2 linked regions of the Phreatobacter stygius genome follow. The protein of the gene in region 1 binds, or shares a complex with, the protein of each later gene. Links are inferred from orthologs where the notes say so. Each region holds a gene or a part of one and is shown in the gene's direction. Other genes may lie near its edges.

Region 1 (14,578 bases):
GGCTGCCTCGTCCGGCCGCGACGATCAGCGCGGCAATGGTTCTGGTCGGTTTCATCATGCGTCGGGCCCGTTCACCCGTTACCTAGCCCGGAATTCTCCAACCGGCTACGGCCGGCCGGGACCAGAGACTGCGCCGGTGACGCCGGCCTTCCGGCGCCGGTCCGCCTTGGCCGCATGATGAGGCCATGGCCCGGGCGGGAATTCCGCGCCGGCAGCCCGGGCCGCGGCTGTCTTCCTGTCGATCAGCACAGCAATCCTCTTGTGCAGTGCGGCAATGATGTCTAAACTGTAGGCACTCAGTTAGACGCACAGGAAATAGGCATTCGGATGGCTCACATTTCGACCACGACGCCTTCGGCCGTGGCTTTGTCGATTGGCCAGCATCGGATCGCCAGCCCGGTGGCGCTTGCGCCGATGTCGGGTGTCACCGATGCGCCGTTCCGCCGGATGGTGGCGCGCTTCGGCGCCGGCTGGGTGGTGTCCGAGATGGTGCCGAGCGACGACCTGGCGCTGGGCGAGGAAGAGGCGCGCCTGCGCGCCGAAGGCGACGGGCTCGACCTGCACGTGGTCCAGATCGCCGGTTGCGAGCCGCATTGGATGGCCGAGGGGGCCAAGGTGGCCGCCGGTGCCGGCGCGAAGGTCATCGACATCAACATGGGCTGCCCGGCCAAGCGGGTGACCGGCGGCTATGCCGGTTCGGCGCTGATGCGCGACCTCGATCTTGCTGAAAATTTGATCAAGGCCACCGTTGCGGCAGTCGATGTGCCGGTGACGCTGAAAATGCGACTCGGCTGGGACGAGGCATCGATCAATGCGCCGGAGCTGGCGCGCCGCGCCGAGGCCTCGGGCATCCAGCTGATCACCGTGCACGGCCGCACCCGCCAGCAGTTCTACAAGGGGCAGGCGGATTGGTCGCTGATCGCTGAGGTGCGCGCCGCCATCGGCGTGCCGCTGGTCGCCAATGGCGATGTCGCGACCGTCGAGCAGGCCTCCGATTGCCTGGACAGGGCGCGGGCCGATGCCGTGATGATCGGCCGCGGCGCCCAGGGCAAACCCTGGTTCCTGGCCCAGGTGGCGGCCCACCTGGCCGGCATGGCGGTGCCGGCCGATCCGGATCTCGCCAGCCAGCGCGACGTCGCCGTCGAGCTCTACGAGGCGCAGCTCACCCATTACGGCGTCGCCGTCGGCGTGCGCCATGCCCGCAAACATCTCGGCTGGGCCCTGGACGTGGCGGCCGGCCAGGCCGGCGCTTCGGCCATGACGCTGTCGGCGGCGCGCCGGCGGGTGCTGACCCTCGACCAGCCGGAACAGGTGATCGCGGCGCTCGACGAGGCCTATGACGCGCTGGCCTGGAGGGCTGCAGCATGACGCTTGCGACCAAGCCTGCCGCCTCGTCGATGGAGGCGCATGATTCGATTCTGAACGCCTTGCCGCATCCCGTGGTGAGCGTTTCGTCTGATGGCACGATCCTCGACGGCAATGCCGCCGCGGAAGCCTTCTTCCAGGCCTCGATTCCGGTGCTGCAGCGCCACGCCCTGCGCGAGCTGGTGCCCTTCGGCAGCCCGTTGCTGGCGTTGATCGAGCAGGTCCGCGATCGCGGCGCGCCGGTCAACGAATACAAGGTCGATCTCGGCACGCCGCGCAACGGCGCGGAGCGGGTGGTCGACATCTATGTCGCGCCGATGCCGGAGCGTGCCGGCGCCGTCGTCGTCATGCTTCAGGAACGGACCATTGCCGACAAGATGGACCGGCAATTGACCCATCGCGGAGCGGCGCGCTCGGTCACGGCGCTCGCCGCCATGCTGGCGCACGAGATCAAGAACCCGCTGTCGGGCATTCGCGGCGCCGCCCAGCTTCTGGAAACCTCGGTCGACGACCAGGACCGCACCCTGACGCGGCTGATCTGCGACGAGGCCGATCGCATCGTCAAGCTGGTCGACCGCATGGAGGTGTTTTCCGACGAGCGGCCGGTGGAGCGCGAGCCGGTCAATATCCATGTCGTGCTGGAACATGTGAAGAAGCTGTCGCAATCGGGGTTTGCCCGGCACATCCGTTTCGCCGAGGAATATGACCCGTCACTGCCGCCGGTGTTCGGCAATCGCGATCAGCTGATCCAGGTCTTCCTCAACCTGATGAAGAATGCGGCCGAGGCGATCGGCGACCACACCGGCGAGGGCGAGATCATGCTCTCCACCGCCTTCCGCCCGGGTGTCCGGCTGACCATGCCGGGCACGGCGACCCGGGTCGCGCTGCCGCTCGAGGTCTGCGTGCGCGACAACGGCCCAGGCGTGCCCGACGACCTGCTGCCGCACCTGTTCGACCCCTTCGTCACCACCAAGAGCTCGGGCTCCGGCCTCGGGCTCGCCCTGGTCGCCAAGATCGTCGGCGACCATGGCGGCATTGTCGAATGCGACAGTCAGCCCCGGAAGACCCTGTTCCGGATTCTCCTGCCCATGGCGCGCGTGTCGCACGGCGACATCAACGGCCGCAAAGCTCTTTGACGAGGTTCACCTATGCCGACGGGAACGATCCTGGTCGCCGATGACGACGCCGCGATCCGGACGGTGCTGAACCAGGCGCTGTCGCGGGCCGGTTATGACGTCAGGCTCACCGGCAATGCCACGACGCTGTGGCGCTGGGTCGCCCAGGGCGACGGCGACATCGTGATCACCGACGTGGTGATGCCCGATGAGAACGCCTTCGATCTGCTGCCGCGCATCAAGAAGCTCCGGCCGGAGCTGCCGGTGGTGGTGATGAGTGCGCAGAACACCTTCATGACCGCGATCAAGGCCTCCGAACGCGGCGCCTATGACTACCTGCCGAAGCCGTTCGACCTGAAGGAACTGGTGTCGATCGTCGGGCGGGCGCTGGCCGAGCCGAAAGGCAAGCTCGGCGGCAAGGCGCCGCTGGCCGACGCCGACACGATCCCCCTGGTCGGCCGGTCGCCGGCCATGCAGGACATCTATCGGGTCCTGGCCCGGCTGATGCAGACCGACCTGACGGTGATGATCGTCGGCGAAAGCGGCACCGGCAAGGAACTGGTCGCGCGCGCCCTGCATGATTACGGCAAGCGCCGCGCCGGGCCTTTCGTCGCGATCAACATGGCGGCCATCCCGCGCGACCTGATCGAGAGCGAGCTGTTCGGCCACGAGAAGGGCGCGTTCACCGGCGCGCAGGCGCGCAATCCCGGCCGGTTCGAGCAGGCCGAAGGCGGCACGCTGTTCCTCGACGAGATCGGCGACATGCCGATGGAGGCCCAGACGCGGCTGCTCAGGGTGCTGCAGCAGGGCGAATATACAACCGTTGGCGGGCGCACGCCGATCAAGGCCGATGTCCGGATCGTCGCCGCGACCAACAAGGACCTGCGCCAGCAGATCCAGCAGGGCATGTTCCGCGAGGACCTGTTCTTCCGGCTGAATGTCGTGCCGCTGAGATTGCCGCCGCTGCGCGAGCGCAGCGACGACGTTCCGGATCTGGTCCGCCACTTCTTCGCCCAGGCCGAGCGCGAGGGCCTGCCGGCCAAGCAGATCGATTCCGGCGCGATGGAGAAACTGAAGCGCTATCGCTGGCCGGGCAATGTCCGTGAACTCGAGAACATGATCCGGCGGCTGACCGCGCTCTATCCGCAGGAAATCATCACCGGGCCGATCATCGACAATGAATTGTCGACGCCGGAGCCGATGTCGTCGCGCGAGGCGGCACGCGAGGACGAGACCCTGATGGCCTCGGTGGAACGCCACATGGGAACCTATTTCAAATCGTTCGGCGACGACGTGCCGCCGCCCGGCCTCTATCACCGGGTCTTGCGCGAAGTGGAGATCCCGCTGATCTCGGCGGCGCTGGCGGCGACCCGCGGCAACCAGATCAAGGCGGCCGATCTGCTCGGGGTCAATCGCAACACATTGCGCAAGAAAGTGCGCGACCTGGACATCCAGGTGATCCGCACCTCGCGGTGACGTGAAGCCCGATTACGTGACTTTTCGGACACAGTTGTTGTAAGAGGGCCGCAGGATTCCTTTGCGATTGGGCTGTCGAGCTGCCAATAAGGGCTGCTCGACGCTCCGTCCGGAGAGCATTCACTGCATGACGGCTCAAGCACCGCCCGATCCCGCGATCCGTGTCATCGACAGCGCGGCGAGCATGCCGCGCCTGCGTTCCGGGCGGGCAGGGCCCGTCATGGTCGGCGTCGCCCTCTTGGCGGGGCTCGTCACCTTCCTGCTGGTCACCGGGCTCTCGCCGGTGACGCCGACCCACGAGGTCGTGCTCAGCGTCCTGGTGGTCGATGCCGTCCTGGTGCTGCTGCTGGTATTGATGATCGTCCGGGAGATCCTGGCGCTGAGGCGCGCCCGGCGCAGCGGCCAGGCCGCCTCGCGCCTGCACGAACGGGTCGTGCGGCTGTTCGCCTTCGTCGCCTCTATTCCCGTGGCGGTGCTGGCGGTGGCCGCCTCGGTGACGCTCGACCGGGGCATGGAGGGCATTTTCTCCGGCGGTGTGAGACGCGCCGTCGAGGCCTCGGCGCAGGTCGCCAATGCCTATGTCGGCGAGCAGATCGAGCTGGTCCGGGCGGAAGCCGGCGCGCTGACCCAGGATATCGAGCGGATCCGGGCGCTGGACAGCCGGCAGGTCGATTTCAAACGGTTCCTGACCGCCCAGGCGCTGGTGCGCGGTTTCGCGGTGGTCAGGCTGGTCCGCCCCGACGGCAGCGTGGTCGAGGCGGCCGACCTGCCGGTGCAGGTCGATTTCAGCATTCCGGCGTCGATTCTCGACGAGGTGAGCAAGACCGACGACATCATCGTCAATGTCGCCTCGCGCGGCGAGCGCGACTTCATCGAGGCGATCCTCAGGCTCAAGCGCGGGATCGACGAGTTCCTCTACATTGTCCGGCCGATCAATCCGCGCATTGGCGAGCACCTCAGGGCAACCCAGTTCGGGCTGTTCGAATATCAGCAGCTGCAGGACCGCAGGCTTGGCCTGCAGATCGCCTTCGCCCTGATGTTCGCGCTGATCGCGCTTTTGGTGACCCTGTCGTCGGTGTTCCTGGGCCTGAGCTTCGCCAACCGCCTGGTCCAGCCGATCCGGCGCCTGATCGGCGCCGCCGACCAGGTCGCGGCCGGCGATCTCGCCGTCGAAGTCCATATCCGCAAGTCGGAGGGCGATCTCGCCAATCTCGGCGACACGTTCAACAAGATGACCGCGCAATTGCGCCAGCAGCGCGAGGATCTGATCAGCGCCCGCGACCAGATCGACAGCCGCCGGCGTTTCACCGAAGCCGTGCTGTCGGGCGTGACCGCCGGCGTGCTCGGCCTGGACGAGGCCGGCCACGTCACCTTGATGAACCGCTCGGCCGCCGACATTCTGGGCCTTGCCAGTGCCGAACTGTCGGGGGCGGTGCTGGCCGAGAAAGTGCCCGAGCTCGCCGACCTGATCGGCCGCGCGGGCCAGGGCGGCGCCAATCTGGTCCAGGGCCAGGTCATGCTGGTGCGCGGCGGGCGCGAACGAACCCTGGTGGTGCGGGTCGCGCTGGAGGCCGACGAGGAGGGTGCCCATGGCGCGGTCGTCACCATCGACGACGTGACCGACCTGGTGGTGGCCCAGCGCACCTCGGCCTGGGCCGATATCGCGCGCCGCATCGCCCATGAGATCAAGAACCCGCTGACCCCGATCCAGCTGTCGGCCGAGCGCCTGAAGCGGCGATACGGCCGGGTGATCACCGAGGACCGCGAGGTTTTCGACCAGTGTACCGACACGATCATCCGCCAGGTCGGCGACATCGGCAGGATGGTCGATGAGTTCTCCTCCTTCGCCCGCATGCCGAAGCCGGTGTTCGAGCGCGAGGACGTCGCCGAGACCGTGCGCGAAGCCGTGTTCATGATGCGCATCGGCTATCCCGAGATCGATATCGCCGCGGATATTGCCGAAGGCCCGTGGCCGGCCTCGTTCGATCGCCGCCTGATCAGCCAGGCCCTGACGAATATCATCAAGAACGCAACCGAGGCGATCGCGGCGGTTCCTGAGGATGAGCGCGGCAAGGGACGCATCATGGTGCGCCTGGTCGCAAATCCGCCTTTCTTTGCGATAGACGTGATCGACAACGGAATGGGCTTACCTAAGGAGAACCGTCACCGGCTGCTCGAGCCCTATGTCACCACCCGCACCAAGGGAACGGGACTGGGGCTCGCGATCGTCGGCAAGATCCTCGAAGAGCATGGCGGCGGCCTCGGCCTGTTCGACGCGCCGCCAGATGCCGAGGGACGGATACGAGGGGCGTGCATCCGCTTGAGTTTCAAGGACCAGAAAGTCGTCGTGGCATCCGCCACGGCGGCCGAGTGAGATCGGAACGGGTTTCGTAGTATGGCAGGCGATATTCTGGTGGTCGATGACGAGGTGGATATCCGTGACATCGTCGCGGGTATTCTGGACGACGAAGGCTATCGAACCCGCACCGCCCGCAATTCCGACGAGGCGCTGGCGGTGATCGAGGCGCGTCGGCCCAACCTGATCTTCCTCGACATCTGGATGCAGGGCAGCCGGCTCGACGGCCTGCAGCTTCTCGACGTGGTCAAGGAACGCCATCCGGACGTGCCGGTGGTGATGATCTCCGGCCACGGCAATATCGAGACCGCCGTCTCGGCGATCAAGCGCGGCGCCTATGATTATATCGAAAAGCCGTTCAAGTCGGACCGGCTGGTGCTGGTCGCCGAGCGCGCCATCGAAACCTCCCGGCTGAGGCGCGAGGTCAAGGCGCTGCGGCAGATTTCCGGGCAGGCCACCGGGCTGGTCGGCCGCTCCTCGGCGATGAACCAGCTGCGCCAGACGATCGAGCGGGTGGCGCCGACCAACAGCCGGATCATGATTTTCGGCGCCTCCGGCGCCGGCAAGGAATTGACCGCCCGCACCATCCACACGACCTCGGTGCGCGCCAATGGGCCGTTCATCGTGATCAATGCCGCGGCGATCACGCCGGAGCGCATGGAAATCGAGCTGTTCGGGGCCGAGAGCCAGAACGGCGGGGGACGCAAGGTCGGCGCACTCGAAGAGGCCCATGGCGGCAGCCTGTTCATCGACGAGATCGCCGACATGCCGCGCGAGACGCAGAACCGCATCCTGCGGGTGCTGGTCGAGCAGAGCTTCCAGCGCGTCGGCGGGGCGACCCGCGTGCAGGTCGATGTCCGGATCATTTCGTCGACGGCGCGCGACATCCAGACCGAAATCTCCGAAGGGCGCTTCCGCGAAGACCTGTTCCACCGGCTGGCCGTGGTGCCGATCCGGGTGCCGTCGCTGGCCGAGCGGCGCGAGGACATCCCGGATCTGGTCGAGCATTTCCTCGACCAGATCTCGGCCGGCACGGGCCTGTCCAAGCGCAAGATCGGCGAAGACGCCATGGCGGTGCTGCAATCGCATGACTGGCCGGGCAATCTGCGCCAATTGCGCAACAATATCGAACGCGTGCTGATCCTCGCCGGCGGCGATCCCGACGCGGTGGTCGATGTCTCCATGCTGCCGCCCGATGTCGGCTCGGCGGTGCCCTCCATGCCGCAGGGCCAGGGGGGCGAACACCTGATGGCCCTGCCGCTGCGCGAGGCGCGCGAAGCCTTCGAACGCGAATATCTGGCAGCCCAGATCAATCGCTTCGGCGGCAATATCTCGCGCACCGCCGAGTTCATCGGCATGGAGCGTTCGGCGCTGCACCGCAAACTGAAGGCGCTGAGCGTCGGCTGATTCGCCGGCGATCGCCGCCGTCCGGGGCCCGCGCCGCGGCGATCCCCGCGGCGGCGTCCCGCAAATTCGTCAGGGCGGCTTTGCGCGGGCCGGGCATGTCCGGCCTTCGCTGACCGGCGGAACCGTGTCAGATTGGTGTTGCAGTGCGGTGCAACCGCACCGCGTTCTGCAAGGCGTCAGGCGGCCCGCGCTGCGAGCGTTGTCCCAACTGACGATCGGCAAGCCCGAACAGGAGCCCGACCATGTCCCGCATCGCTTATGTCAACGGCAGCTACCTGCCTCATGGTTCGGCAGCCGTCCATATCGAGGATCGCGGGTATCAGTTCGCCGACGGCGTCTATGAGGTCTGCGAGGTGACGGGCGGCCGGCTGGTCGACGAGACGCGCCATCTCAACCGGCTCGAGCGCTCGCTGAACGAATTGAAGATCGCCTCGCCGATGTCGCGCGGCGCGCTCAGCGTGGTGCTGCGCGAGACGGTCCGGCGCAACCGGGTGCGCGAGGGCCTCGTCTACATGCAGGTGACCCGCGGCGTGGCGCGGCGCGATCACGCCTTTCCGAAGCCCGGCACGCCGCCGGCCCTGGTGATCACCGCCAAATCGGTCGACATGTCCAAGGGCGACGCCAATGCCGCCAAGGGCGTCAAGGTCATTACCCTGCCCGACAATCGCTGGGAGCGGGTCGACATCAAGTCGGTCGGGCTCTTGCCCAATTGCCTTGCCAAGCAGGCGGCGCGCGAGGCTGGCGCCTACGAGGCCTGGCTGGTCGACAAGGACGGCTTCGTCACCGAGGGATCGTCAACCAATGCCTGGATCGTCACCAAGGACGGCGTGCTGGTGACCCGTTATGCCGATAACGGCATCCTCAAGGGCATTACCCGCACGACACTGTTCGATCTGTGCGCCCGCGAGGGCGTCCGGATCGAGGAGCGCCAGTTCAGCGTGGCCGAGGCCCAGGAGGCGCGCGAGTGCTTCCTGACCTCGGCGACGACCATCGTCATGCCCATCGTGGCGATCGACGGCCGGCCGGTCGGCAACGGCGCGCCCGGCTCGATCGCCACCGATCTGCGTTCGAAATTTCACGAGGTGGCGGAGATCGCTTGAAGCGCGAGGCATGAGGACCACACGAGGCCGTGACGGCCGCCCCGCTTGCGCGGGGAGGACCGATCGGCCTCTAATAGGCAGTCAAGAAGAAGCTCGGAGCCGGTCGAAAAGCCGGTTCTTCAACCTTCGCGGCGCACTTTCTGCCGCGGCAACAACGGAAAAACACAATGGCGGATCGAGCCCAGAACCTCCAGGACACCTTTCTCAATCACGTCCGCAAGAACAAGGTTCCTCTCACCATCTTCCTCGTCAACGGCGTAAAGCTTCAGGGCGTCGTCACCTGGTTCGATAACTTCTGCGTACTTCTGCGGCGCGATGGCCACTCGCAATTGGTCTACAAGCACGCCATATCGACTATCATGCCCGGCGCACCGGTCCAGCTGTTCGAACCGCAGGACGGGGAAGGCGAAAAGGGCTGAGACCACTCTCGAGGCCTGGCTTGGAAATACGACGTCCCGACATCATCTCGCTTTCCCAGTCCGGTGCGCCGGAAGAGCCGCGTGGCGAACCGACGCGCGTGCTCGTCGTGGTTCCGGTACGGCCGTTGCGCGGCCGTACCAGCGAGGGGCCGGAAACCGTGCGCTCGGCCGAGGCCAGGCGCGACGAGGCGGCCGGGCTTGCCGCCGCCATCGACCTGGACGTGGTCGAATCCCTGATCGTCACGCTCGCCATGCCGCGGCCGGCGACACTGCTCGGCAAGGGCAAGGTCGAGGAGATCGCCGGCCTGGTGACGGCCTACGAGACCGGCCTGGTGTTCGTCGACGCGGCATTGTCGCCGGTGCAGCAGCGCAATCTCGAAAAGGCCTGGAAGGCCAAGGTGGTCGACCGCACCGGCCTGATCCTGGAGATTTTCGGCCGGCGGGCGCGCACCAAGGAAGGCGCGCTGCAGGTGGAACTCGCCCATCTCAGCTATCAGAAGAGCCGGCTGGTCCGCTCCTGGACCCATCTGGAGCGCCAGCGCGGCGGCTTCGGCTTCCTCGGCGGCCCCGGCGAAACCCAGATCGAGGCTGACCGGCGGATGATCCAGGAACGGATCACCCGGATCGAGCGTGAACTGGCCCAGGTCACCCGGACCCGCCGCCTGCACCGGGAAAGCCGCAAGCGCGTGCCTTATCCGATCATCGCGCTGGTCGGTTACACCAATGCCGGCAAGTCGACCCTGTTCAACGCGCTGACCACCGGCGGCGTGCTGGCCCAGGACATGCTGTTCGCGACACTTGATCCGACGCTGCGGCAATTGCGGCTGCCGCACGGCGCCAAGGCGATCCTGTCCGACACCGTCGGTTTCATCTCGGACCTGCCGACCATGCTGGTGGCGGCGTTTCGCGCGACGCTCGAAGAGGTGATCGAGGCCGACGTCATCCTGCATGTGCGCGACGTCAGCCATGGCGACACCGAAGCCCAAGCCGCCGATGTCGCGGCGATCCTCGGCGAACTCGGCATTGCCGAGACGCGGGCCCTGATCGAGGTCTGGAACAAGGTCGACCTGCTCGACGGCGAGGCCCGCACCGAGGCGTTGAACCGGGCAGCCCGCAACGATCAGGAGAAGCGCCCCTATCTCGTCTCGGCGGTCACCGGCGAGGGCTTGCCGGAGCTTCTGGCGGCGATCGAGGAGCGTGTCGTCGCCGGCCACGACCGGCTGACCGTCACCGTCTCGGCGGCCGACGGGCGTACGCTCAACTGGATCCACGAGAATGCCGAGGTCGAAAGCCGGCAGGCGCTGGAAAGCGGCGAAACCCTGGTGACGCTCAGGATCGCGCCGGCCAAGCGGTCGCAGCTGGAGCGGCGGCTCCGACAGCCGGGCGAGGCGGCCTGAGACAGCCAGTGGCTGATAGCGAGTAGCTGATAGGGATGATGCCGTGCGGGCGGCGCATCGACCCTCGCCCACGCCTTCGTGGGAGAGGGTCGATGCGCCACGCGTTTCACCGGGACCCACCCGAAGCCGATGCCTCCGGCCACGCGGATCTGAGGGCTGACGAGCCTCGCCGGCATCGGGCGAACGATGGCCGAACGCGACGGCGACGGATCCCACGGTAACTCACGCTGAATTCACGCTGAAGTTGATAGCGATCAGGCCGATCGCCACGACAGTTGCGGGCCGACCGGGATCAATCTCTTCGAATGGCGGTGGGGGCTGGTTCAAGAGCATTGTCTGCTTGACCCGTGCGCGTTGAGCAAGTTCAGCGTCCCGAATAGTGAGCCATCGGATGGCCGGCAAAGCTTCCAGTCTGGCTACTATAAACGAATTGAAAATTTGATTATTCATAGAGAAATCATGACACCGAAGTGATGCAGATGTTGGAGTGGCTTGCGCGGAACCGGTGAGCAGAGGGATTACTTGGAGGGGGCTATGCACGACTTCTTCCGACGGCGCGACGGCGGTCCCTTCAAGATTCCGCCGCTCATGTATGCCCTCCTGATCGAAGGCGAGGATGGCGAATTTGTCCTGTTCGACGCGGTCGACGCGCAATTTTTCGACCAGACCTATGCGCCTGGCTATCGGATTGCGCCGGGCAACTGGCGCAGCCGCGTCAACCGCGCCCCGGTCTATGCGGTCGAGGTCCACGCCCGGGGCGGCACGCCGGCCGCGATTGACTGGCTCAAGCGCCACCCGCTGGGCGGCTTGCCGGAATGGTCGCAGATCGAGCTGGATCCCGATCCGAACGGCGCAGCCGACGTCTACGACACTATCGCCGGGCCGCCGCAACGTGCCAGGATTTCGGTGCGGCCCCTGTCCAGGAGGCGCGTGAAGGCGCTGGAGCGGGCCACAGACCTGACCCCGGATATCAGGCCCGAAGCAGAGATCGAGCGGGCGCTGCCGACATCCGCGATCGACCAGGTCTTCGTGCTCGACGTGGGGCAGGGGGCGGCCAACGCGCTGGTGACCTCCGCCGGAGAGGTGGTCGCCTATGTCGATCTCGGCGCCGGCGTGCTCAGGGATGTCGGGACCTGGCCGAACTCGATGGGCGGCCTTTGTCTCTGCCACCAGCCGAAGGTCATCCTCACCCACTGGCACTACGATCATTTCCAAGCCGCCAACATCTATCCGGCCGCGCAAAAGCTGACATGGATCGCGCCGCTCCAGAGGCTCGGGCCGGGCCCGCAATCGCTAATGGCCAGCTCCATCACCCGCGCCGGCGGCGCGCTGATGATCTGGAATGGCCATGGGATCCTCTCCACGAGCCAGATCGCTCTCGAACGCTGCACGGGCCCGACGGGTAACCAGAACAGGACCGGCATCTCGGTCTGGGTGTGGGGGCCGGTTGGCAAAGATCCGATCCTGCTGCCGGGAGACGCGGGTTACGCCGATGTCCCGACACTCGCCGCTGGAAAGGCGATCGGGGCCTTCGCCGTTGCCCATCACGGCGGCCGCGCTCCGGGCGTGGCTCCGGCGAGGCCGGGCGCCAGCACGCCGCGGGCGGCGCTCTCCTATGGTCACAAGAATAGCTACGGGCATCCGCTGACGCCTTCGCTGACAGGGCTGACCGCGTCGGGATGGCACATCGGCCATCCCGCAGCCGGCAAGGACGAGCGCCGCACCGAAGACCGGCCGGGGGGCGCCGGCGGCTCGGGCCTTGGCCATATCAGGCTGAACTGGGCCGGCGGCAGCAGCTCAGCGCATAGCTGCGCATGCGGCTGCACGCTCGACCCGACGCAATGACTGTTCAATGGGGAGGCAGAGATGAAATGTGTAGTGTTCGTGCCGGGAACGATGGGCTCCATCCTGTCGACCCCCGATGGCGAGGAGGTTTGGCCGCCGACGCCGCTCGAGGTCGCCTTTGGCTATAAGCGCAAGCAGAAACTGCTGCGCGAGGATCTCGTCGTCGGCGATATCGTGCGGGAGGTCTCCTGCTTCGACGTCTACAAGCCGTTGCTCGACACGTTTGGAGCGATCGGCTTCAAGGAAGGCGGATCGGGCGACCGGCTGCACCTCTTTGCCTATGACTGGCGGCGCGATCTCGAGGCGCTTGCCGCGCAACTGGCCGCCCGGCTCGATGCCTTGCCCGCCAATGCGACGTCGATCGCCATCGTCGCCCACAGCATGGGCGGCCTCGTCGGCCGCCTGGCGCTGGAGGCAGGCAAGTTCGACACCAGGCCCTGGTTCAGGAAGGTCAATGCCTTCATGACGCTGGCGACGCCGCATCTCGGCGCGCCGCTGGCGCTGGCGCGCATTCTCGGCCTCGACAGCGCCATGGGGATCAGCGCCGCCGATTTTCGCGAGATCGCCGCCGACCGGCGCTATCCCTCGGGATACCAGCTCTTGCCGGCGCCCGGGGAGGCCGCCTGCTGGGACATCAAGGCCGGTGGAACGCTCGGCGAGCTCAATATCTACGACCCGACGGTCGCCGGCAGCCTCGGGCTCGATCCCGTCCTGGTGGCACGCGCCGCCTGGGTTCATGCGACGCTCGCCAAGGCCAAGGCGCCTGCCCATATCCGCTATTTCTACTTCGCCGGAACCGGCCACAAGACCGCGACCCGCGTCAACGTCGGCTCCAGCTCGAAGCAGGTGACCCGCTCCGAAGATGCCGGCGACGGCACCGTGCCGATGTGGAGTGCGCTGCCGAAATCGGCGCAGAAGCAGCTGGTTGTCGGCGAACATGCCAGCTTCTTCTCCGAGACGACGTTCAACGCTGTCTTCTTTCGGCTCTTCGGTAAGAATTTTCCGACCCCGCCGCTCGGCGCGGCGGGCACCGAGACCGCAGCGCTTTCGGTACAGTCGCTCACCATTGGCAAGAGCGACGAGGTCGAACTGGTGATCGCGCCTTCGGCGCCCGTCGTCAGCGTCAAGGGCAAGGTGGTGCTGGAGAGCTCGGACGGGCCGGGCAAGCCCTTCACTGCCTTCGGCGCGGCGCTGAAGGTCAGCTATTCCGGCCCGCCGATCCCGATCCTGAAGCTGCGCCTGCCGGCCATCGGCAAGCCGGGCTTTTACCGGGTGCGCTTCGTCGGCAAGCCGTCGGCGCAAAGGCCGGTCCAGTTCGCCGTGACCGACAAGTAGGGAGAGACGCTCATGGCTGCGAAGAAGCCGCCCGTGCCGGACACCAAAGTCGTCAAGCTGAAATACATGGACACCGAACCCGGCCACGCCGCCGAGGGCGCGAAGACGCTCATGCAGGGCTGGGAATTTACCGCCACCGAGCCAATGCTCGATGGACCGGTGTCACGTCGCGTCGCGGTGATCGACCTCGACCCCGATACCGGAGCGGTGATGCCGGGCGCGCGTTTCGTTGCGCCCAAGGGCCGCACGCCCGGGCGCTACGAGGTCAAGAGCGAACTGGATTTCGACTCGGCCGGCTTCAAGCAGGTGAGCGTGTACACCGCGGTCATGAAGATGATGTCGATCTTCGAGACGCCCGACGTGCTCGGCCGCAAATTGTGTTGGGCCTTCAACGGCGAGCAACTGCTGGTCGTGCCCCGTGCGGGCAAGATGGCCAATGCCTTCTACCACCGGGATTCGCGCAGCCTGCAGTTCTTCTTTGTCGACGACCCGACCAAGCCGGGCAAACTGGTCCATACCTGCCTGTCGCCCGACATCGTCGCTCACGAGACGACCCATGCGATCCTCGACGGGATCGCGCCCGATCTCTACAACGCGACCTCGCCGCAGTCGCTGGCCATGCACGAGGCGATCGCCGATCTCGGCGCAGTCATGCTGGCGGTGCGCACCGATCGGCTGCTGCGTCAGGTGATGCTGGAAACCGGCGGCGAGATGAGGACGGCCGAGGCCTTCAGCCGGATCGCCCAGCAATTCGGCGAGGCGC
Region 2 (14,734 bases), 4.6 Mb from region 1 along the record:
CGGGCCCGGAACCGACCGGCTGACCAATGACAGCTGCTCGCCCAACGGCATCCATTGGACCTATGACACCTATGCCACCGGCCGTTCCATGGCGAACGCGGTCAGTGCCAGCGGCGGCACGAAATGGTTCTTCATCGGCATGGACAGCGCCTTCGGCCGCTCGCTGGTCGAGGTGATGACCAAGACGATTGCCACGCGCGGCGGACAGGTCGTCGGCACCATCTGGCATCCCACCGGCAACAATGACTATTCGTCCTTCATCATGCAGGCGCAGGCCTCCGGCGCCAATGTGCTGGTCTTTGCCAATTCCGGGACCGACTTCGTCCGCGCCGTCAAGCAGGCCAGGGAGTTCGGCATCAAAGGCGACACGCTGCGCATCGTCGGCCCCGCCATCACCATGGTCGACATCCTGGCGCTCGGTCGCGAGGATGCCGAAGGCCTTCACTATATCGACGCCTTCTATTGGGACCTGAACGACGGCACGCGCCAGCTGGCGCGTGAATTCAACCGTCGCCGCGGCTCCAATCCGGGCCAGGCGCATGCCGGCGTCTATTCCGCGGTCCGGTCCTATCTGAAGGCGATCGAGGCGGCCAAGACCGACAGCGCGGCGGCCGTGCTGAAGAACCTCCACGAGATGACGATCTCGGACAATTTCACCCCGTCGGGGCGGGTTCGCCGCGACGGCCGCATGATGCACGAGATGTATCTCATGCGCGCCAAGGGGCCGGCGGATCCGAGCACGGCGCCGTGGGACGCGGTCAGCCTGGTCACCAGGGTGGCTGCCGACGACGCCTTCCGGCCGCTGGCCGAAAGCGCCTGCCCCTTGCTGCGGTAGTCCGCCCAGCCAACACCGAAGCGAGGGCCGGCGGTGCCGCCGGCCCTGCCGACCAGCGATCCAGGAGCGCGCGTAGCAATCATGTTCGGAATTTCAGCGCAGGTTCTCAGCGGGCAATTGTTGATCGGCCTGATCAACGGTTCGTTCTATGCGCTGATGAGCCTTGGCCTGGCGATCATCTTCGGTCTCCTGCACATCATCAACTTCGCCCATGGCGCGATCTACATGCTCGGAGCCATGTGCGCGTGGCTGCTGCTGGCCCATCTCGGCATCGGCTACTGGTGGGCCCTGCTGCTGTCGCCGCTGATCGTCGGCGCATTCGGCATGGTGCTGGATCGGCTGTTGATCTCGCGCCTGCGCAATCTCGATCCGATCTACGGCCTGCTTCTGACCTTCGGCATCGCGCTCATGATGCAGTCCCTGTTCCAGGGATTGTTCGGGTCTTCCGGCCTGCCCTACGGCATTCCGGCGGAGCTCCGCGGCGGATGGAACCTCGGCTTCGTCTTCCTGCCGAAATATCGCGCCTGGATCATCGTGGTGTCGATCCTGATCTGCTTTTCGGTCTGGTATGCGATCGAGAAGACACGGTTGGGTTCTTACCTGCGGGCCACCAACGAAGACCCGGACCTGGTCTCGGCTTTTGGCGTCAATGTGCCGATGCTGGTGACGCTGACATTCGGCGCCGGGGCAGCCCTGGCCGGCTTTGCCGGCGTGCTCGCCGGGCCGATCTACACGATCAGTCCGCAAATGGGCGTGGAAATGCTCAGCGTCGTCTTCGCCGTCGTGGTCATTGGCGGCATGGGCTCGATCCTGGGCTCGATCATCAGCGGGTTCTCTCTCGGGATTCTCGAAGGCCTGACCAAGATCTTTTATCCGGAGGCGTCTTCCGTCGTCATTTTTGTCGCGATGATCGTGGTCATCACGATCCGCCCCTCAGGCCTGTTGGGAAAGTACTGAGACAGTCATGTCCATCTCGTCGCCATTCGTCACCGAGGCGCCCCAACGCGCGGCCATCTCCGATCCGGCCCGGGACCGTCGGCATTTCCGCTGGATATTCCTGGCGCTGGCCGTGGCGCTGATCGTCCTGCCCGCCTTCGTCTATCCGATCTTCCTGATGAAGCTGTTGTGCTTCGCCCTGTTCGCGATCGCATTCAATCTTCTGCTTGGTCATTGCGGCTTGCTGTCCTTCGGCCACGCCGCCTTTTTCGGCGCAGGCGGTTATGTCGCGGCTTATGCAGCCTTGGTCTGGCGTCTGCCGCCCGAGGCCGCGGTCGCACTGGGAACGATGACCGGTGTTGTGCTCGGCGCTGTCTTCGGCGCCTTGGCGATCCGCCGACAGGGCATCTACTTGACGATGGTGACGCTGGGCCTTGCCCAACTCATCTATTTCGTCGCCCTGCGTTCGCCGTTCACCGGTGCCGAGGACGGCATCCAGAATGTGCCGCGCGGCACTCTCTTCGGGATGATCGACCTGAAGAACGACGTGAGCCTGTATTTCGTCATCGCGACGGTCTTCCTGGTCACGCTGCTGCTCACCTACCGGCTGGCATTTTCGCCGTTCGGGCAGGTGCTCCGGGCGATCCGCGGCAATGAGCCCCGCGCGATATCGCTCGGGCTCAATGTGAGGTTCTACAAGCTGGCCGTCTTCATCATTTCCGCCGGCCTTTCCGGGCTTGCCGGGTCCATGAAGGCGGTCGTTTTTCAGATCGCCTCGCTTGTCGATGTCCACATCTCGACGTCGGGCGAAGTCGTGCTGATGACGCTGGTCGGCGGGGTCGGCACGATCCTCGGCCCGATCGTGGGTGCGGCCGTCATCGTGGTCAGCCAGAACTATCTGGCGGGTTTCGGCGAATGGGTCGTCTTCCTGCAGGGACTGATCTTCGTGATCTCGGTTCTGCTGTTCCGGGATGGCATCGTCGGCGTCATTTCGCGCAAGATCGGAAGGCCGCTGTGATGTCCGCGCAGCCGACGATCAAGGATAGCCGGCCGACGTCCCGGGTGATGATCGAGACCCGTCAGCTCGCGATGGAGTTTTCGGGCTTCCGCGCCGTCGACGCGGTGGATCTGCAGGTGATGGAAGGCAGCATCCATGCGCTGATCGGCCCGAACGGCGCCGGCAAGACGACCTGTTTCAACCTGATCACGAAATTTCTCACGCCGACCGCGGGGCAGATCTTTTTCGACGGGCACGAGATCACGAGGCTCGATCCGGCCGATATCGCGCGACGCGGTCTCGTCCGATCGTTCCAGATCTCGGCGGTCTTTCCGGGCCTGAGCGCCGTGCAGAACGTCTGTGTCGCGCTGCAGAGCCGAACCCGGCGCATCTTCCAGTTCTGGAAAAGCGATCGATCGCTTGCCGACCTGGAGGCGGAGGCCGATGCCATTCTCGAACAGGTCGGCCTGGTCGAGTTCCGTAACGTCAATGCGGCGCTCTTGCCCTATGGCCGCAAACGCGCGCTCGAACTGGCGACGACACTGGCCCTGGCGCCGCGGGTCCTGCTGCTCGACGAACCGATGGCCGGCATGTCGGCTGCGGATGTCGAGCGCGTCTCGCAGCTCATCATGCGCATCCGGAAGGGCCGCACCATCCTGATGGTCGAACACAATCTGCCGGTCGTGGCCGCTCTTTGCGACCGGATTACCGTGCTGGCGCGCGGGCGCGTGCTGGCCGAGGGCGACTATTCGGCTGTTTCCAGCAATCCCGAGGTTCAGGAAGCCTATATCGGATCCGACCATGACTGACAGCGCTGCCGATCGACGCGACTGCCTCCTCAGGGTTCGCGACCTGAATGCCTGGTACGATGAAAGTCATGTCCTGCACGGCGTCGATCTCGACTTGGCGGATGGCGAGGTGGTGACGCTTCTGGGCCGCAACGGCGCGGGCAAATCGACCACGCTCAAGGCGATCATGGGCATGCTGCCCGGTCGAGCCGGTTCGATCGAGATCGCGGGTGCCGAGACCATCGGATTGCCGGCGCGGCGGATCGCCCGCATGGGCGTTGCCTATTGTCCCGAGAACCGCGGCATATTCTCGTCGCTGACGGTTCTGGAAAACCTGCTTCTTCCACCGGTCCTGCAGCCGGACGGACTGTCGATGGACGACGTCCTCGGCCTCTTTCCGAACCTGCGAGCGCGGCTGAACAGCCAGGGCACCAAGCTGTCCGGTGGCGAGCAGCAGATGCTGGCCATTGCCAGGATCCTCCGCACAGGGTCGCGCATTCTGCTGCTGGACGAACCGACCGAAGGACTTGCTCCGGTGGTCGTCCAGGAGATCGGCCACATCCTGAGGCGGCTGCGCGCCCGGCGTTACACCATCCTCCTGGTGGAGCAGAACTATCGCTTCGCCGCCGCCGTTGCCGACCGTCATTACGTCATGGCGAACGGGCGCATCGTCGACATGATCCGGGGCGACGAAATCACGGCAAGGCAGTCCGAAATCAAATCCTATCTGGGCGTTTGACGCCAAATCACGGGTCAAATGAGGACGGCAATGGCTTCATCGATGCGAGAACTGCTTCAGACAGGCGAGCTGATCCTGGCGCCGGGAGCCTATGACTGCCTGACCGCGGGGGCGATCGCGCGCGCCGGTTTCAAGGCCGCCTATATGACCGGCGCCGGGGTTGCCGCGTCACATGGCTTTCCGGATTTTGGCCTGCTGACCATGACCGAGATGGTGGCCGTGGCCGGCCGGGTCGCCCGGTCCTTGTCGATACCGCTGATCGCCGATGGCGATACCGGTTTCGGCAATGAACTCAACGCCGCGCGGGCGGTTCGCGAATACGAGCGGGCAGGCGTCGGCGCCATGCATATCGAAGACCAGGTGTTTCCGAAGCAATGTGGTCACTTCGACAACAAGGCGATCGTTCCGGCCGGCGAGTTCATCGCGAAGATCAGGGCCGCGGCCATGGCGCGCGAGACCGGCAATTTCGTCCTGATCGCCCGCACCGATGCGCGTTCGGTCGAGGGCCTGGACGCCGCGATCGACCGTGCCAACCGGGCGCTGGAGGCCGGCGCGGACGTCGCCTTTGTCGAGGCGCCGCAAGACCTCGACGAAATGGCCGCGATTCCACGACGGGTTCAGGGACCCTGTCTCCTGAACATCGTCTGGCGCGGCAAGACCCCTGACGTCTCGTTCGAAGATGCCGCGTCCATGGGTTATCGGATCGCGATCCTGCCGAGCATCCTGTTGAAATCGGTCATGGGAATCTCGGACGAGGTTCTTCAGGCCGCGCGGCTGACGGGACGCCATCCGGTGCCTCCAGGCGATATCGGCATCCAGGACGGGGCGGTCCGTGCCGGCGGCGAAGAATGGAAACGCCTGCGCGCGTGTGCGCCTTGAGGTGTCATCACAGGTCGGCGCGGCCGCATCGGCCTGCCTTCGGATCAACCGCACGAGGGAGTTGAACAGCCATGGCTCGGTATCGTCCCTATATTATCGGCATCGGCGGCACGACCTCCGGCAATTCCTCGAGCGAGAAGGCGCTGATGACCGCCCTGCGCCACGCGGAGGCCGACGGTGCTGATATCGCCGCCTTCGTTTCGGCGGACCTGGATTTTCCCAATTATGGCGCCGGCAGGCTGTCGGACGGCAGGGCCATCCGGCTGATCGACGCGGTCCGCCGCTGTGACGGCCTGATCATCTCGACGCCCGCCTATCACGGCATCATGTCCGGCATGATCAAGAACGCCCTGGACTGCGTCGAAGAGCTGCGCGGCGATGCGCGGCCCTATCTCGATGGCCGGGCGATCGGCACCATCGTCTGTGCCTATGGCGACCAGGCGATGGGGACGACGCTCGCCAGCCTGCGCGCGGTCATCCATGCCCTGCGCGGCTGGCCCACCCCGATGGGCGTCGCGATCAATTCGAGCGAGTGCCGGTTCGACGCCGAGGGCCGCTGTTCCAATCCCGACATCGATGCGCGCCTCAAGCTGCTGGCGCAGCAGACGCTCGGTTTCGCGAGGTTCTCTCATGTCGCCTGACCCGATGCCGCCAGGCGAGACAGTGCCGCGCTCGCTGTTCGACAAGCTGTGGGCGCGACATTCCGTGATGGAGCACCCGATCGCCGGCACGCTGCTCTATATCGACAGGCACTTGCTGCATGAGGGGTCCCGCAACGGCTTTGCGCTGCTCAAGCGCAAGGGCCTGCCGGTCCGGCGTCCTGATCTGACCACGGCCACCGCCGACCACTACGCTCCGACCGACAACCGCAGCGTCGAGACGATCGATGTTCGTTCGCGCCGCGAGATCATATCCGACCTGAGCGCCAACACATCCGCGGCCGGGATCAAGCTGTTCGACCTTGCGCATCCGCGGCAGGGCATCGTCCATGTCATCGGGCCGGAGCTCGGCCTGAGCTTGCCCGGCTTGACGGTGATTTGCGGCGACAGCCACACCGCGACCCATGGTGCCCTGGGCGCGCTTGCCTTCGGGGTCGGCGCCTCGCAGGTCGCCCACGCGCTGGCGACCCAGACGCTTTGGCAGAAGAAGCCGAAGCAGATGCGGATCCACCTGACCGGCCAGCTTCGGCCGAGGGTTGCGGCCAAGGACTTGATCCTGGCGATCATCGCCCGGATCGGGGCCGCCGGCGGCACCGGATTTGCCATCGAATATTGTGGTGCAGCGGTTGAAGCGCTTTCGATCGAAGGGCGCCTGACCCTGTGCAACATGACCATCGAGGCGGGCGCGAAATTCGGCCTCGTCGCGCCGGACGAGAAGACCTTCGACTACGTGAAGGGGCGCCCCTTCAGCCCCACCGGCGACCAGTGGCATCAGGCGGTTGCCTCCTGGCGCGCGCTGGCGAGCGAGAACGATGCCCGCTTCGACCAGGAGATTGAAATCGATGCCGGCACGGTCGAGCCGATGGTCACCTGGGGCACCAGCCCGGAGGACAGCGTGTCGGTCAACGGCTGTGTGCCGGACCCCACCGCGATCGCCGACCCGTCGCGCCGCGCCAGCAAACAGGAGGCGCTCGACTATATGGGCCTGTCGGCCGGCATGCCGATGGCCGACATCCGGTTCGACCGGGTCTTCATCGGCTCCTGCACCAATGGGCGCATCGAGGATCTTCGCGCCGCAGCCGAGGTCTTGCGCGGCCGCCGGGCCGTGCTTCCGGCACTGGTCGTGCCTGGCTCGATGGCCGTGCGCGAGGTTGCTGAATCCGAAGGACTGGATCGTGTCTTCAAGGACGCCGGCCTCGAATGGCGGATGTCGGGATGCTCGATGTGTGTCGGCATGAACGGCGATCTGGCAAAGGCAGGTGAGCGCTGCGCCGCGACGTCGAACCGCAATTTCGTCGGCCGGCAAGGCGCCAGCGTGCGAACCCATCTGATGAGCCCTGCCATGGCCGCGGTGGTGGCCTTGCACGGGCACGCGGTCGACGTCACGAGGTCCTGAACATGCTGGCATTCACCCGCCTGCAGTCGGTCGCAGTGCCCCTGGCCCTGGACAATGTCGACACCGATCAGATCCTGCCGGCGCGCTTTCTGGCGCAAAAACGCGAGCTCGGTTACGGACCCTATTGTTTTCGCGATCTGCGCTATCAGGCCGATGGGGCCGAGCGGCCGGATTTCGTGCTGAACCAGGACCCTTATCGCGGCGCGCAAGTGCTGATCGCCGGATCGAATTTCGGCTGCGGCTCGTCCCGCGAGGGCGCGGTCTATGCGCTGCAGGATATTGGCGTCCGAGCGGTCATTGCCGAGAGCTTCGGCGACATCTTCTATCAGAACGCCCTGATCAACGGTCTGTTGCCGATCCATTTGCCGGCCGGACAGATGCAACTGCTGCTGGCAGGACTGCGAGATGAATTGGGCATGACGGTCGAGATCGATCTTGCGGGCCAGACCGTCGCGACATCCGGCGGCGCAGCCTTCGACTTCCCGATCGATGCCTTTCGCAAGCACTGCCTGCTGGAAGGCCTCGACGAGATTGATTTCACGATCAACTATATCGGGCAGATCGAGCAGTATGAGGCCTGGCGCCAGCCGATGTGAGAGGCCGGCGCTAGCCTTTGGTTGCATCCGCGCGCGCCGGGAATTCCGGCCGGGCCGCGACGATCATCCGGCCGAGCTCGACGAAGTCGCGCTTGCGCGGTGAGCTCGCCCGCCAGGCGAGGCCCAGCACCCGGTTCGGTTCGGGATCGGCGAAGCGCATCAGCTTCAGCGGGCCGTGGCGGGCTTCGACCTCGACGCAGATCTCCGGCAGCAGCGTCAGGCCGAGGCCGTTGGCCACCATCTGCACCAGGGTCGACAGGCTGGAGGCGCCGAATGTGTCGATATTCTCGACCTTGCGCAGGCTGCAGAAGGTCAAGGCCTGGTCGCGCAGGCAATGGCCTTCCTCGAGCAGCAGCAGGCGGTCGTCCTTCAACAGGTCGGGAGTGGCCTGGACCCGCCCGTGCATCTGGCGCGAGGCCGGCAGCGCCAGCAGGAAACGATCCTCGAACAGCCTGATGGTCTCGATGTCGGGATGCTCGACCGGCAGGGCGGCGAGCAGGAGATCGAGCCCGCCATCGAGCAATTCGCGGGTCAGCTGGCGGGTCTGGGTTTCCCGGATATGCACCTCGAGATCGGGAAAGGCGTCGCGCAACAGCGGCAAAAACCGCGGCAGGATATAGGGCGCGACCGAAGGGATGACGCCCAGATGCAAGGTGCCCGACAGCCCCGCGCCGCGATGATGGGCATAATCCCTGAGGTCGCGGATGTCGGCCAGGATGCGCTGGGCGCGCCGCGCGATCTCGCGGCCGTCCTCGGTCAACTGGATGCCCTTGCGCCGCCGCTCGATGAGCTGAAGTTTCAGCTCCTGCTCCAGATCCTGGATCTGCATGGAGAGCGCCGGCTGGGTGATCGCGCAGTGCTCGGCGGCCTGGCCGAAATGTTTCAGCCGGGCCACCGCGTCGAAGTAGCGGAGTTGTTTGAAGGAAACCATGACGATCAGTTTTTCTGATTGGAACGTCAGGATAATCCTATTGGTCTTGATCGACAAGCGCGGCCTAGAACGGTTCCATCCAACCCCGATGGAAGATCGCCATGCCCCACAGGCCGACCCTGACCACCTCCGCCGGCGCGCCGGTTTCCGACAATCAGAACTCGCTGAGCGCCGGGCCGCGCGGGCCGCTGCTGATGCAGGACTATCAACTGCTCGAGAAGCTCGCGCACCAGAACCGCGAGCGGATCCCGGAGCGGGTGGTTCATGCCAAGGGCTGGGGCGCCCATGGCTCGCTGACCGTCACCCAGGACATCAGCCGCTATTCGCGTGCCGGCCTGTTCGCCAAGGTCGGCCAGAAGACCGACCTGATGCTGCGCTTCTCGACCGTTGCGGGCGAGCTCGGCGCGGCCGATGCCGAGCGCGACGTCCGCGGTTTCGCCGTCAAGTTTTATACAGACGAAGGCAATTGGGACCTGGTCGGCAACAATACGCCGGTGTTCTTCGTCCGCGACCCGTTGAAGTTCCCGGACTTCATCCACACCCAGAAGCGTCATCCGCGCACCAATCTGCGCTCGCCGACCGCGATGTGGGATTTCTGGTCGCTGTCGCCGGAAAGCCTGCACCAGGTGACCATCCTGATGTCGGACCGCGGTCTGCCGGTGGCGCCGATGTTCATGAACGGCTACGGCTCGCATACCTATTCGATGATCAATGCCAAGAACGAGCGGTTCTGGGTCAAGTTCCACTTCAAGACCCAGCAGGGCCACAAGTTCCACACCAATGCCGAGGGCGGCCAGGTCATCGCGCGGTCGCGCGAGAGCTATCAGGAGGAACTGTTCGGCGCCATCGAGCGGGGCCAGTCCCCGCGCTGGACGATGGCGATCCAGATCATGCCGGAGGCCGATGCCGAAAAGACCGCCTACAACCCCTTCGACCTGACCAAGGTCTGGCCGCATGCCGACTATCCGTTGATCGAGGTCGGCGTGCTCGAGCTCAATCGCAACCCGGACAATTATTTCGCCGAGGTCGAACAGGTTGCCTTCTCGCCGTCCAACGTCGTGCCGGGCATCGGCTTCTCGCCCGACAAGATGCTGCAGGCGCGCATCTTCTCTTATGCCGACGCCCATCGCTACCGGCTCGGCACCCATTACGAGGCGCTGCCGGTGAATGCCCCGCGCTGCCCGGTGCATCACTATCACAAGGACGGGGCGATGCGATTCTTCCGCAACGACACCGGCAATCCCGATGCCTATTACGAGCCGAACTCGGTCAACGGGCCGGCCGAGGCGCCTGAATATCGCGAACCGCCGCTGGCGATTTCCGGTGATGCCGATCGCTACGATCACCGTGCCGGCAATGACGACTATAGCCAGCCCGGCAACCTGTTCCGGCTGATGACCCCGGCCGAGCGCAACCGGCTGATGGACAATATCGCCGAGGCCATGCAGGGCGTGCCGGTCGAGATCGTCAAGCGCCAGGTCGGCCACTTCTATCGCTGCGATCCGGATTACGGCATTGGCGTCGCCTCCCGCATGGGCCTCGGCGTCACCGACCTGCCGCGCAGCCTGGCCGCCGAATGACGTCATCCTGACGACGTCGGGCCCGCCGGCCGCGGCCGGCGGGCCGTCTTGCCTGCCACATTTCCCTCTGTTCCAAGGATCATTGCCATGACCATCGCCCAGCATGCCGCCTCGAACCGTGCCGATGCGGTCAGCGAGTTCGTCACCGATGCCCGCATCGAGGCGCTGAACAGCGCCCTGTCCGATCGCGGCATTGCCGCCGACCGCATCATCTCGATCCTGCCGATGACCGGCCAGACCCTGATCAACGCCGCGCCGGCGCAGTTCCGCGTGCTCTACCGGCTCAATTGACGCGCGCCGCGATGGCGCGCGGGGCTTGACGCGCGCGCCATCCTCGGCCACGCCTCGACGATGTTCGAGACCCGCCTGGCCCAGGCTGCTTCCCTGGTCGAAGCAGTCCTTCACGATATCCTGTCCGAAGCCGCGCGCGCCGGCGAGACCGCCCGCCCGCCCCGGCTTCTTGGCGCCATGCGCCATGGCGTTCTGGCCGGCGGCAAGCGCCTGAGGCCGTTTCTGGTGGCCGAGACGGCGCACCTGTTCGGCGTGCCGCAACCCCGGGCGGTGCGCGCCGGGGCCGCGCTCGAGCTCATTCACTGCTATTCGCTCGTCCATGACGACCTGCCGGCGATGGACGACGACGACCTGCGGCGCGGCCAGCCGACGGTGCACCGGGCTTATGACGAGGCGACCGCGATCCTCGCCGGCGATGCCTTGCTGACACTCGCCTTCGAGGTGATGGCCGGTGACGCCGTCCACCCCGACCCGCGGGTCCGCGCCGAACTGCTGCTGCTGCTGGCGCGCGCCTCCGGGCTCGGCGGCATGGCCGGCGGTCAGATGCTCGACCTCGAGGCCGAAGGGCGGTTTGCCGGTGGCGCGCCGCTGGCGCTCGCCGAAACCGAGATCCGCCAGTTGCAGGCGATGAAAACCGGCGCGCTGATCCGCTTTGCCTGCCTTGCCGGCGCGGTGCTGGGCGGGGCGAGCCCGGAAGAGCGCAGCGCGCTGGAGGCCTATGGTGCGACCATTGGCCTCGCCTTCCAGATCGCCGACGACCTGATCGATCACGAGGGCGATGCGGCGAGCGCCGGCAAGGCGACCGGCAAGGATGCCGAACGCGGCAAGGGCACGCTGGTCTCGCTCTACGGTCCGGCCTGGGCGCGCGCCGAACTCGACCGGCTGGTTGCCGCGGCCGGCCGCCATCTCGCGCCGTTCGGGCCCAAGGCCGCGATCCTGGGCGAGGCCGCCCATTTTATTGCCTTTCGGCAGGTCTGATGCACAGGTTGTCGCCTTGACAATTTTTTGTGCGGACCGACAGGATCAGGATAATCCCTGACTACAGGGTAAGACAGGACGAGGGTGGCGATGAGGCGTTTTTGGGGGCTGGTGCTTGGCGCGGCCGTTTTCATGGGGCTGGCCATGCCGGCGGAGGCGCAGAAGCGCGCCAATACGGTGCGGTTCGGCTATGATCAGGTGCCGGAGAACGTCGACCCCTATTACAACAGCGTCCGCATCGGCGTGATCCTTGGCCAGCAGGTCTGGGACACCCTGATCTTCCGCGACCCGAAGACCAATGAATATCGCGGCCAGCTCGCCACCGCCTGGCGCTGGATCGACGAACGCACGCTGGAGCTCGACCTGCGCCAGGGCGTGAAGTTCCACAATGGCGAGGAATTCGACGCCGACGACGTGGTGTTCACGCTGAACTACGTGTCCGATCCGGCCAACAAGTCGGTGACCCAGCAGAATGTCAGCTGGATCCAGCGGGTCGACAAGATCGACAAGTTCAAGGTCCGCATCGTCACCCGCCGGCCGTTCCCGGCGGCAATCGAATATCTCGCCGGTCCGATCGTCATCCATCCGAACGAATATTATGCCCAGGTCGGCCCGCGCGGCATGAACGAGAAGCCGATCGGCACCGGCCCCTATCGGGTAACCGAGCACCAGATCGGCAAGCAGATCACGCTCCGGCGCAATCCCGACTATTTCCGTGACAGCCCGAAGCCGCAGCCGACGATCGAGAGCGTGGTCATCCGCTTCATTCCCGACCGCCAGACCCAGGTCGCCGAAATGCTCGCCGGCGGGCTCGACTTCATCATGAACATCGCGCCCGACCAGGCGACGCAGATGCGTGCGGTGCCGACCCTGCAGATCGTCTCGGGCGAGACCATGCGCATTGCCTTCCTGCAGATGGCGACATCCGAGCAGTCGCCAACGCCGGCCTTGCGCGACGTCCGGGTTCGCCGGGCGATCAATCACGCCATCGACCGCCAGACCATGGCGTCGCAACTCGTCGGCCCGGGTTCGCAGGTGCTGAACGCGATCTGCTTCCGCACCCAGTTCGGCTGCGACGACTCGAAGGCGACGCAATTCGCCTATGACCCGGCCAAGGCGCGCCAGCTGCTCGCCGAAGCCGGCTTCCCCAATGGTTTCGAGCTGGAGCTGCACTCCTATCGCGAGCGCAACCAGGCCGAGGCGATGATCAACTACCTGCGTGCGGTCGGCATCCGCGCCACCCTGCGTTTCGGCCAGTATGCGACATTCCGCGAGCAGAACCGCGCCAACCGCGTCGGGCTGGCGCATCAGACCTGGGGTTCGTTCTCGGTCAACGACACCTCGGCGTCGACCTCGGTGTTCTACAAGGGTGTCGACGACGACACGACCCGCGATCCCGAGCTGATCGCGCTCTTGTCGCGCGGCGACACGGTGACCGATCCGGAACTGCGCAAGGTTGCCTATCGCGATGCGCTCGCGCGTATTTCGGAACAGGCTTTTTCGGTGCCGCTCTATTCGCTCGTCACCTTCTACGCGGCGACCAAGGACCTCGAATTCACGCCCTATCCGGACGAGATGCCGCGGTTCTGGGAGATGCGCTGGAGGTAACCACCGCCGCCCATCGCCAGCCTGCGCCGCGGGCTGATGGGCGGTTGACCAGCTCGAGCGCCCGTGACAATGGCGGGCCTGAAATGGCAGGACAGCACCTGGGGCGGGATCACCGCTCCAGGTGCTGCTTTTCAAGCTTGTGGTCCGGGATGAACGGACTGACGCCTGCTTGGATGAGATCGGCGCGCGGCCCGCGCGGCTTGAGAAGTCAGGACGACTGAACCGATGTTGATCTACACGTTGAAGCGTTTGGGGCTCGCCGCGCTGGTCGCGTTTGCGGTCTCGGCGCTCGCCTTCCTCTTGCTGCGGCTGTCGGGCGACGTCGCCATCGCGATCGCCGGCGAAGGCGCGCGCGCCGAGGACATTGCCATGATCCGCCAGCAATATGGCCTCGACCGGCCTTTGCTGCTGCAATATCTCGAATGGCTCGGCCGCACGGTGACCGGCGATCTCGGCCAATCGCTCTATTTCAAGTCGCCGGTGGTCAACCTGATCGGCGAGAAGATCGGCACGACCCTCATTCTCGGCCTGCTGTCGATCGGTTTCGCGCTGGTCGTCTCGATCCCGCTCGGGGTGATGGCGGCGATCTGGCAGAATTCCTGGGTCGACCGGCTCTGCCTCGCGGTTGCCGTGGTCGGCCAGGCCCTGCCGAACTTCTTCTTCGCGCTGTGCCTGATCATGGTCTTTGCCATTGGCCTGCGCTGGCTGCCGGTCTCCGGTGCCGACGGCTGGGAAAACTTCGTCATGCCGACCATCGCGCTCGGTTATTACGTGACGCCGCCGTTCATGCGGCTGGTGCGCGCCGGCATGATCGACGTGCTCGCCTCCGACTATGTGCGCACGGCCCGCGCCAAGGGCCTGCCGTCGTCGACCGTGGTGATCAAACACGCGCTGCGCAATGCGCTGGTGCCGGTGGTGGCGCTGACCGCGGTGCAGATGGGCTTCCTGCTCGGCGGCTCGATCGTGGTCGAAACCGTATTTGCCCTCGATGGGCTCGGCTATCTCGCCTATCAGGCGATCAGCCAGAAGGATTTTCCGGTGATCCAGGCGGTGCTGATGCTGTTGTCGGTCGGTTATGTCGGGCTGACGCTCGCCGCCGACCTGGTCAATGCCTGGCTCGATCCGCGCATCAGGGTGGCATGAGATGACGGATACGACCCAAGCCAATGTGTTCGACGTCAAGGAGCCGTCCGGGGCCGTCCGCCTGTGGCGGCGGGTCAAGGGCCACAAGGGCCTCCTGTTCGGTTCCGGCCTGTTCCTGGTGATCCTGATGATGGCGCTGACCGCGCCGCTGGCGGCACCGCACGATCCCTATGCCCAGGACCTGATGAACCGGCTGGTGCCGCCGATCTGGTACGAGCGCGGCACCTGGGCGCATCCGCTCGGCACCGACAATCTCGGCCGGGACTATCTCTCGCGGCTGCTCTACGGCGCCCAGATTTCGCTCTTGATCGGCTTTGCCGTGATGATGATTTCCGGCACCATCGGCACGTCGCTCGGCCTGTCGGCCGGCTATTTCGG

Evidence for each region.
Region 2: the proteins of hfq (region 1) and E8M01_RS09250 are in contact, whole or in part, in a crystal structure (PDB 3VU3), measured with the Escherichia coli proteins. The link is inferred for Phreatobacter stygius from one-to-one orthologs.

What each region holds. Positions count from the first base shown.
Region 1 is NZ_CP039690.1:6,658,446-6,673,023, reverse strand. Bases 7,868-10,612 are described here. They hold hfq (RNA chaperone Hfq), read left to right. Parts: upstream 7,868-8,986; coding sequence 8,987-9,238; downstream 9,239-10,612. Other genes in these bases: hflX (GTPase HflX), read left to right, coding at 9,259-10,612; E8M01_RS31540 (D-amino-acid transaminase), read left to right, coding at 7,962-8,819. Outside these bases: E8M01_RS31570 (bifunctional 2-C-methyl-D-erythritol 4-phosphate cytidylyltransferase/2-C-methyl-D-erythritol 2,4-cyclodiphosphate synthase), read right to left, coding at 1-58; tRNA dihydrouridine synthase DusB, read left to right, coding at 328-1,368; E8M01_RS31560 (two-component system sensor histidine kinase NtrB), read left to right, coding at 1,365-2,501; ntrC (nitrogen regulation protein NR(I)), read left to right, coding at 2,514-3,956; E8M01_RS31550 (sensor histidine kinase NtrY-like), read left to right, coding at 4,084-6,330; nitrogen assimilation response regulator NtrX, read left to right, coding at 6,352-7,719; more of hflX, read left to right, coding at 10,613-10,635; E8M01_RS31525 (MBL fold metallo-hydrolase), read left to right, coding at 11,170-12,480; E8M01_RS31520 (PGAP1-like alpha/beta domain-containing protein), read left to right, coding at 12,502-13,815; E8M01_RS31515 (gluzincin family metallopeptidase), read left to right, coding at 13,828-14,578. UniProt on the Escherichia coli protein: RNA chaperone that binds small regulatory RNA (sRNAs) and mRNAs to facilitate mRNA translational regulation in response to envelope stress, environmental stress and changes in metabolite concentrations.
Region 2 is NZ_CP039690.1:2,031,860-2,046,593, reverse strand. The notes cover bases 8,196-11,096. They hold E8M01_RS09250 (catalase), read left to right. Parts: upstream 8,196-8,857; coding sequence 8,858-10,336; downstream 10,337-11,096. Other genes in these bases: E8M01_RS09240 (polyprenyl synthetase family protein), read left to right, coding at 10,688-11,096; E8M01_RS09245 (hypothetical protein), read left to right, coding at 10,424-10,627; E8M01_RS09255 (hydrogen peroxide-inducible genes activator), read right to left, coding at 8,196-8,756. Also shown: E8M01_RS09300 (ABC transporter substrate-binding protein), read left to right, coding at 1-835; E8M01_RS09295 (branched-chain amino acid ABC transporter permease), read left to right, coding at 917-1,792; E8M01_RS09290 (branched-chain amino acid ABC transporter permease), read left to right, coding at 1,800-2,789; E8M01_RS09285 (ABC transporter ATP-binding protein), read left to right, coding at 2,789-3,577; E8M01_RS09280 (ABC transporter ATP-binding protein), read left to right, coding at 3,570-4,295; E8M01_RS09275 (isocitrate lyase/PEP mutase family protein), read left to right, coding at 4,326-5,174; E8M01_RS09270 (NADPH-dependent FMN reductase), read left to right, coding at 5,246-5,815; leuC (3-isopropylmalate dehydratase large subunit), read left to right, coding at 5,805-7,229; leuD (3-isopropylmalate dehydratase small subunit), read left to right, coding at 7,232-7,825; more of E8M01_RS09255, read right to left, coding at 7,836-8,195; more of E8M01_RS09240, read left to right, coding at 11,097-11,605; E8M01_RS09235 (ABC transporter substrate-binding protein), read left to right, coding at 11,696-13,213; E8M01_RS09230 (ABC transporter permease), read left to right, coding at 13,439-14,356; E8M01_RS09225 (ABC transporter permease), read left to right, coding at 14,358-14,734.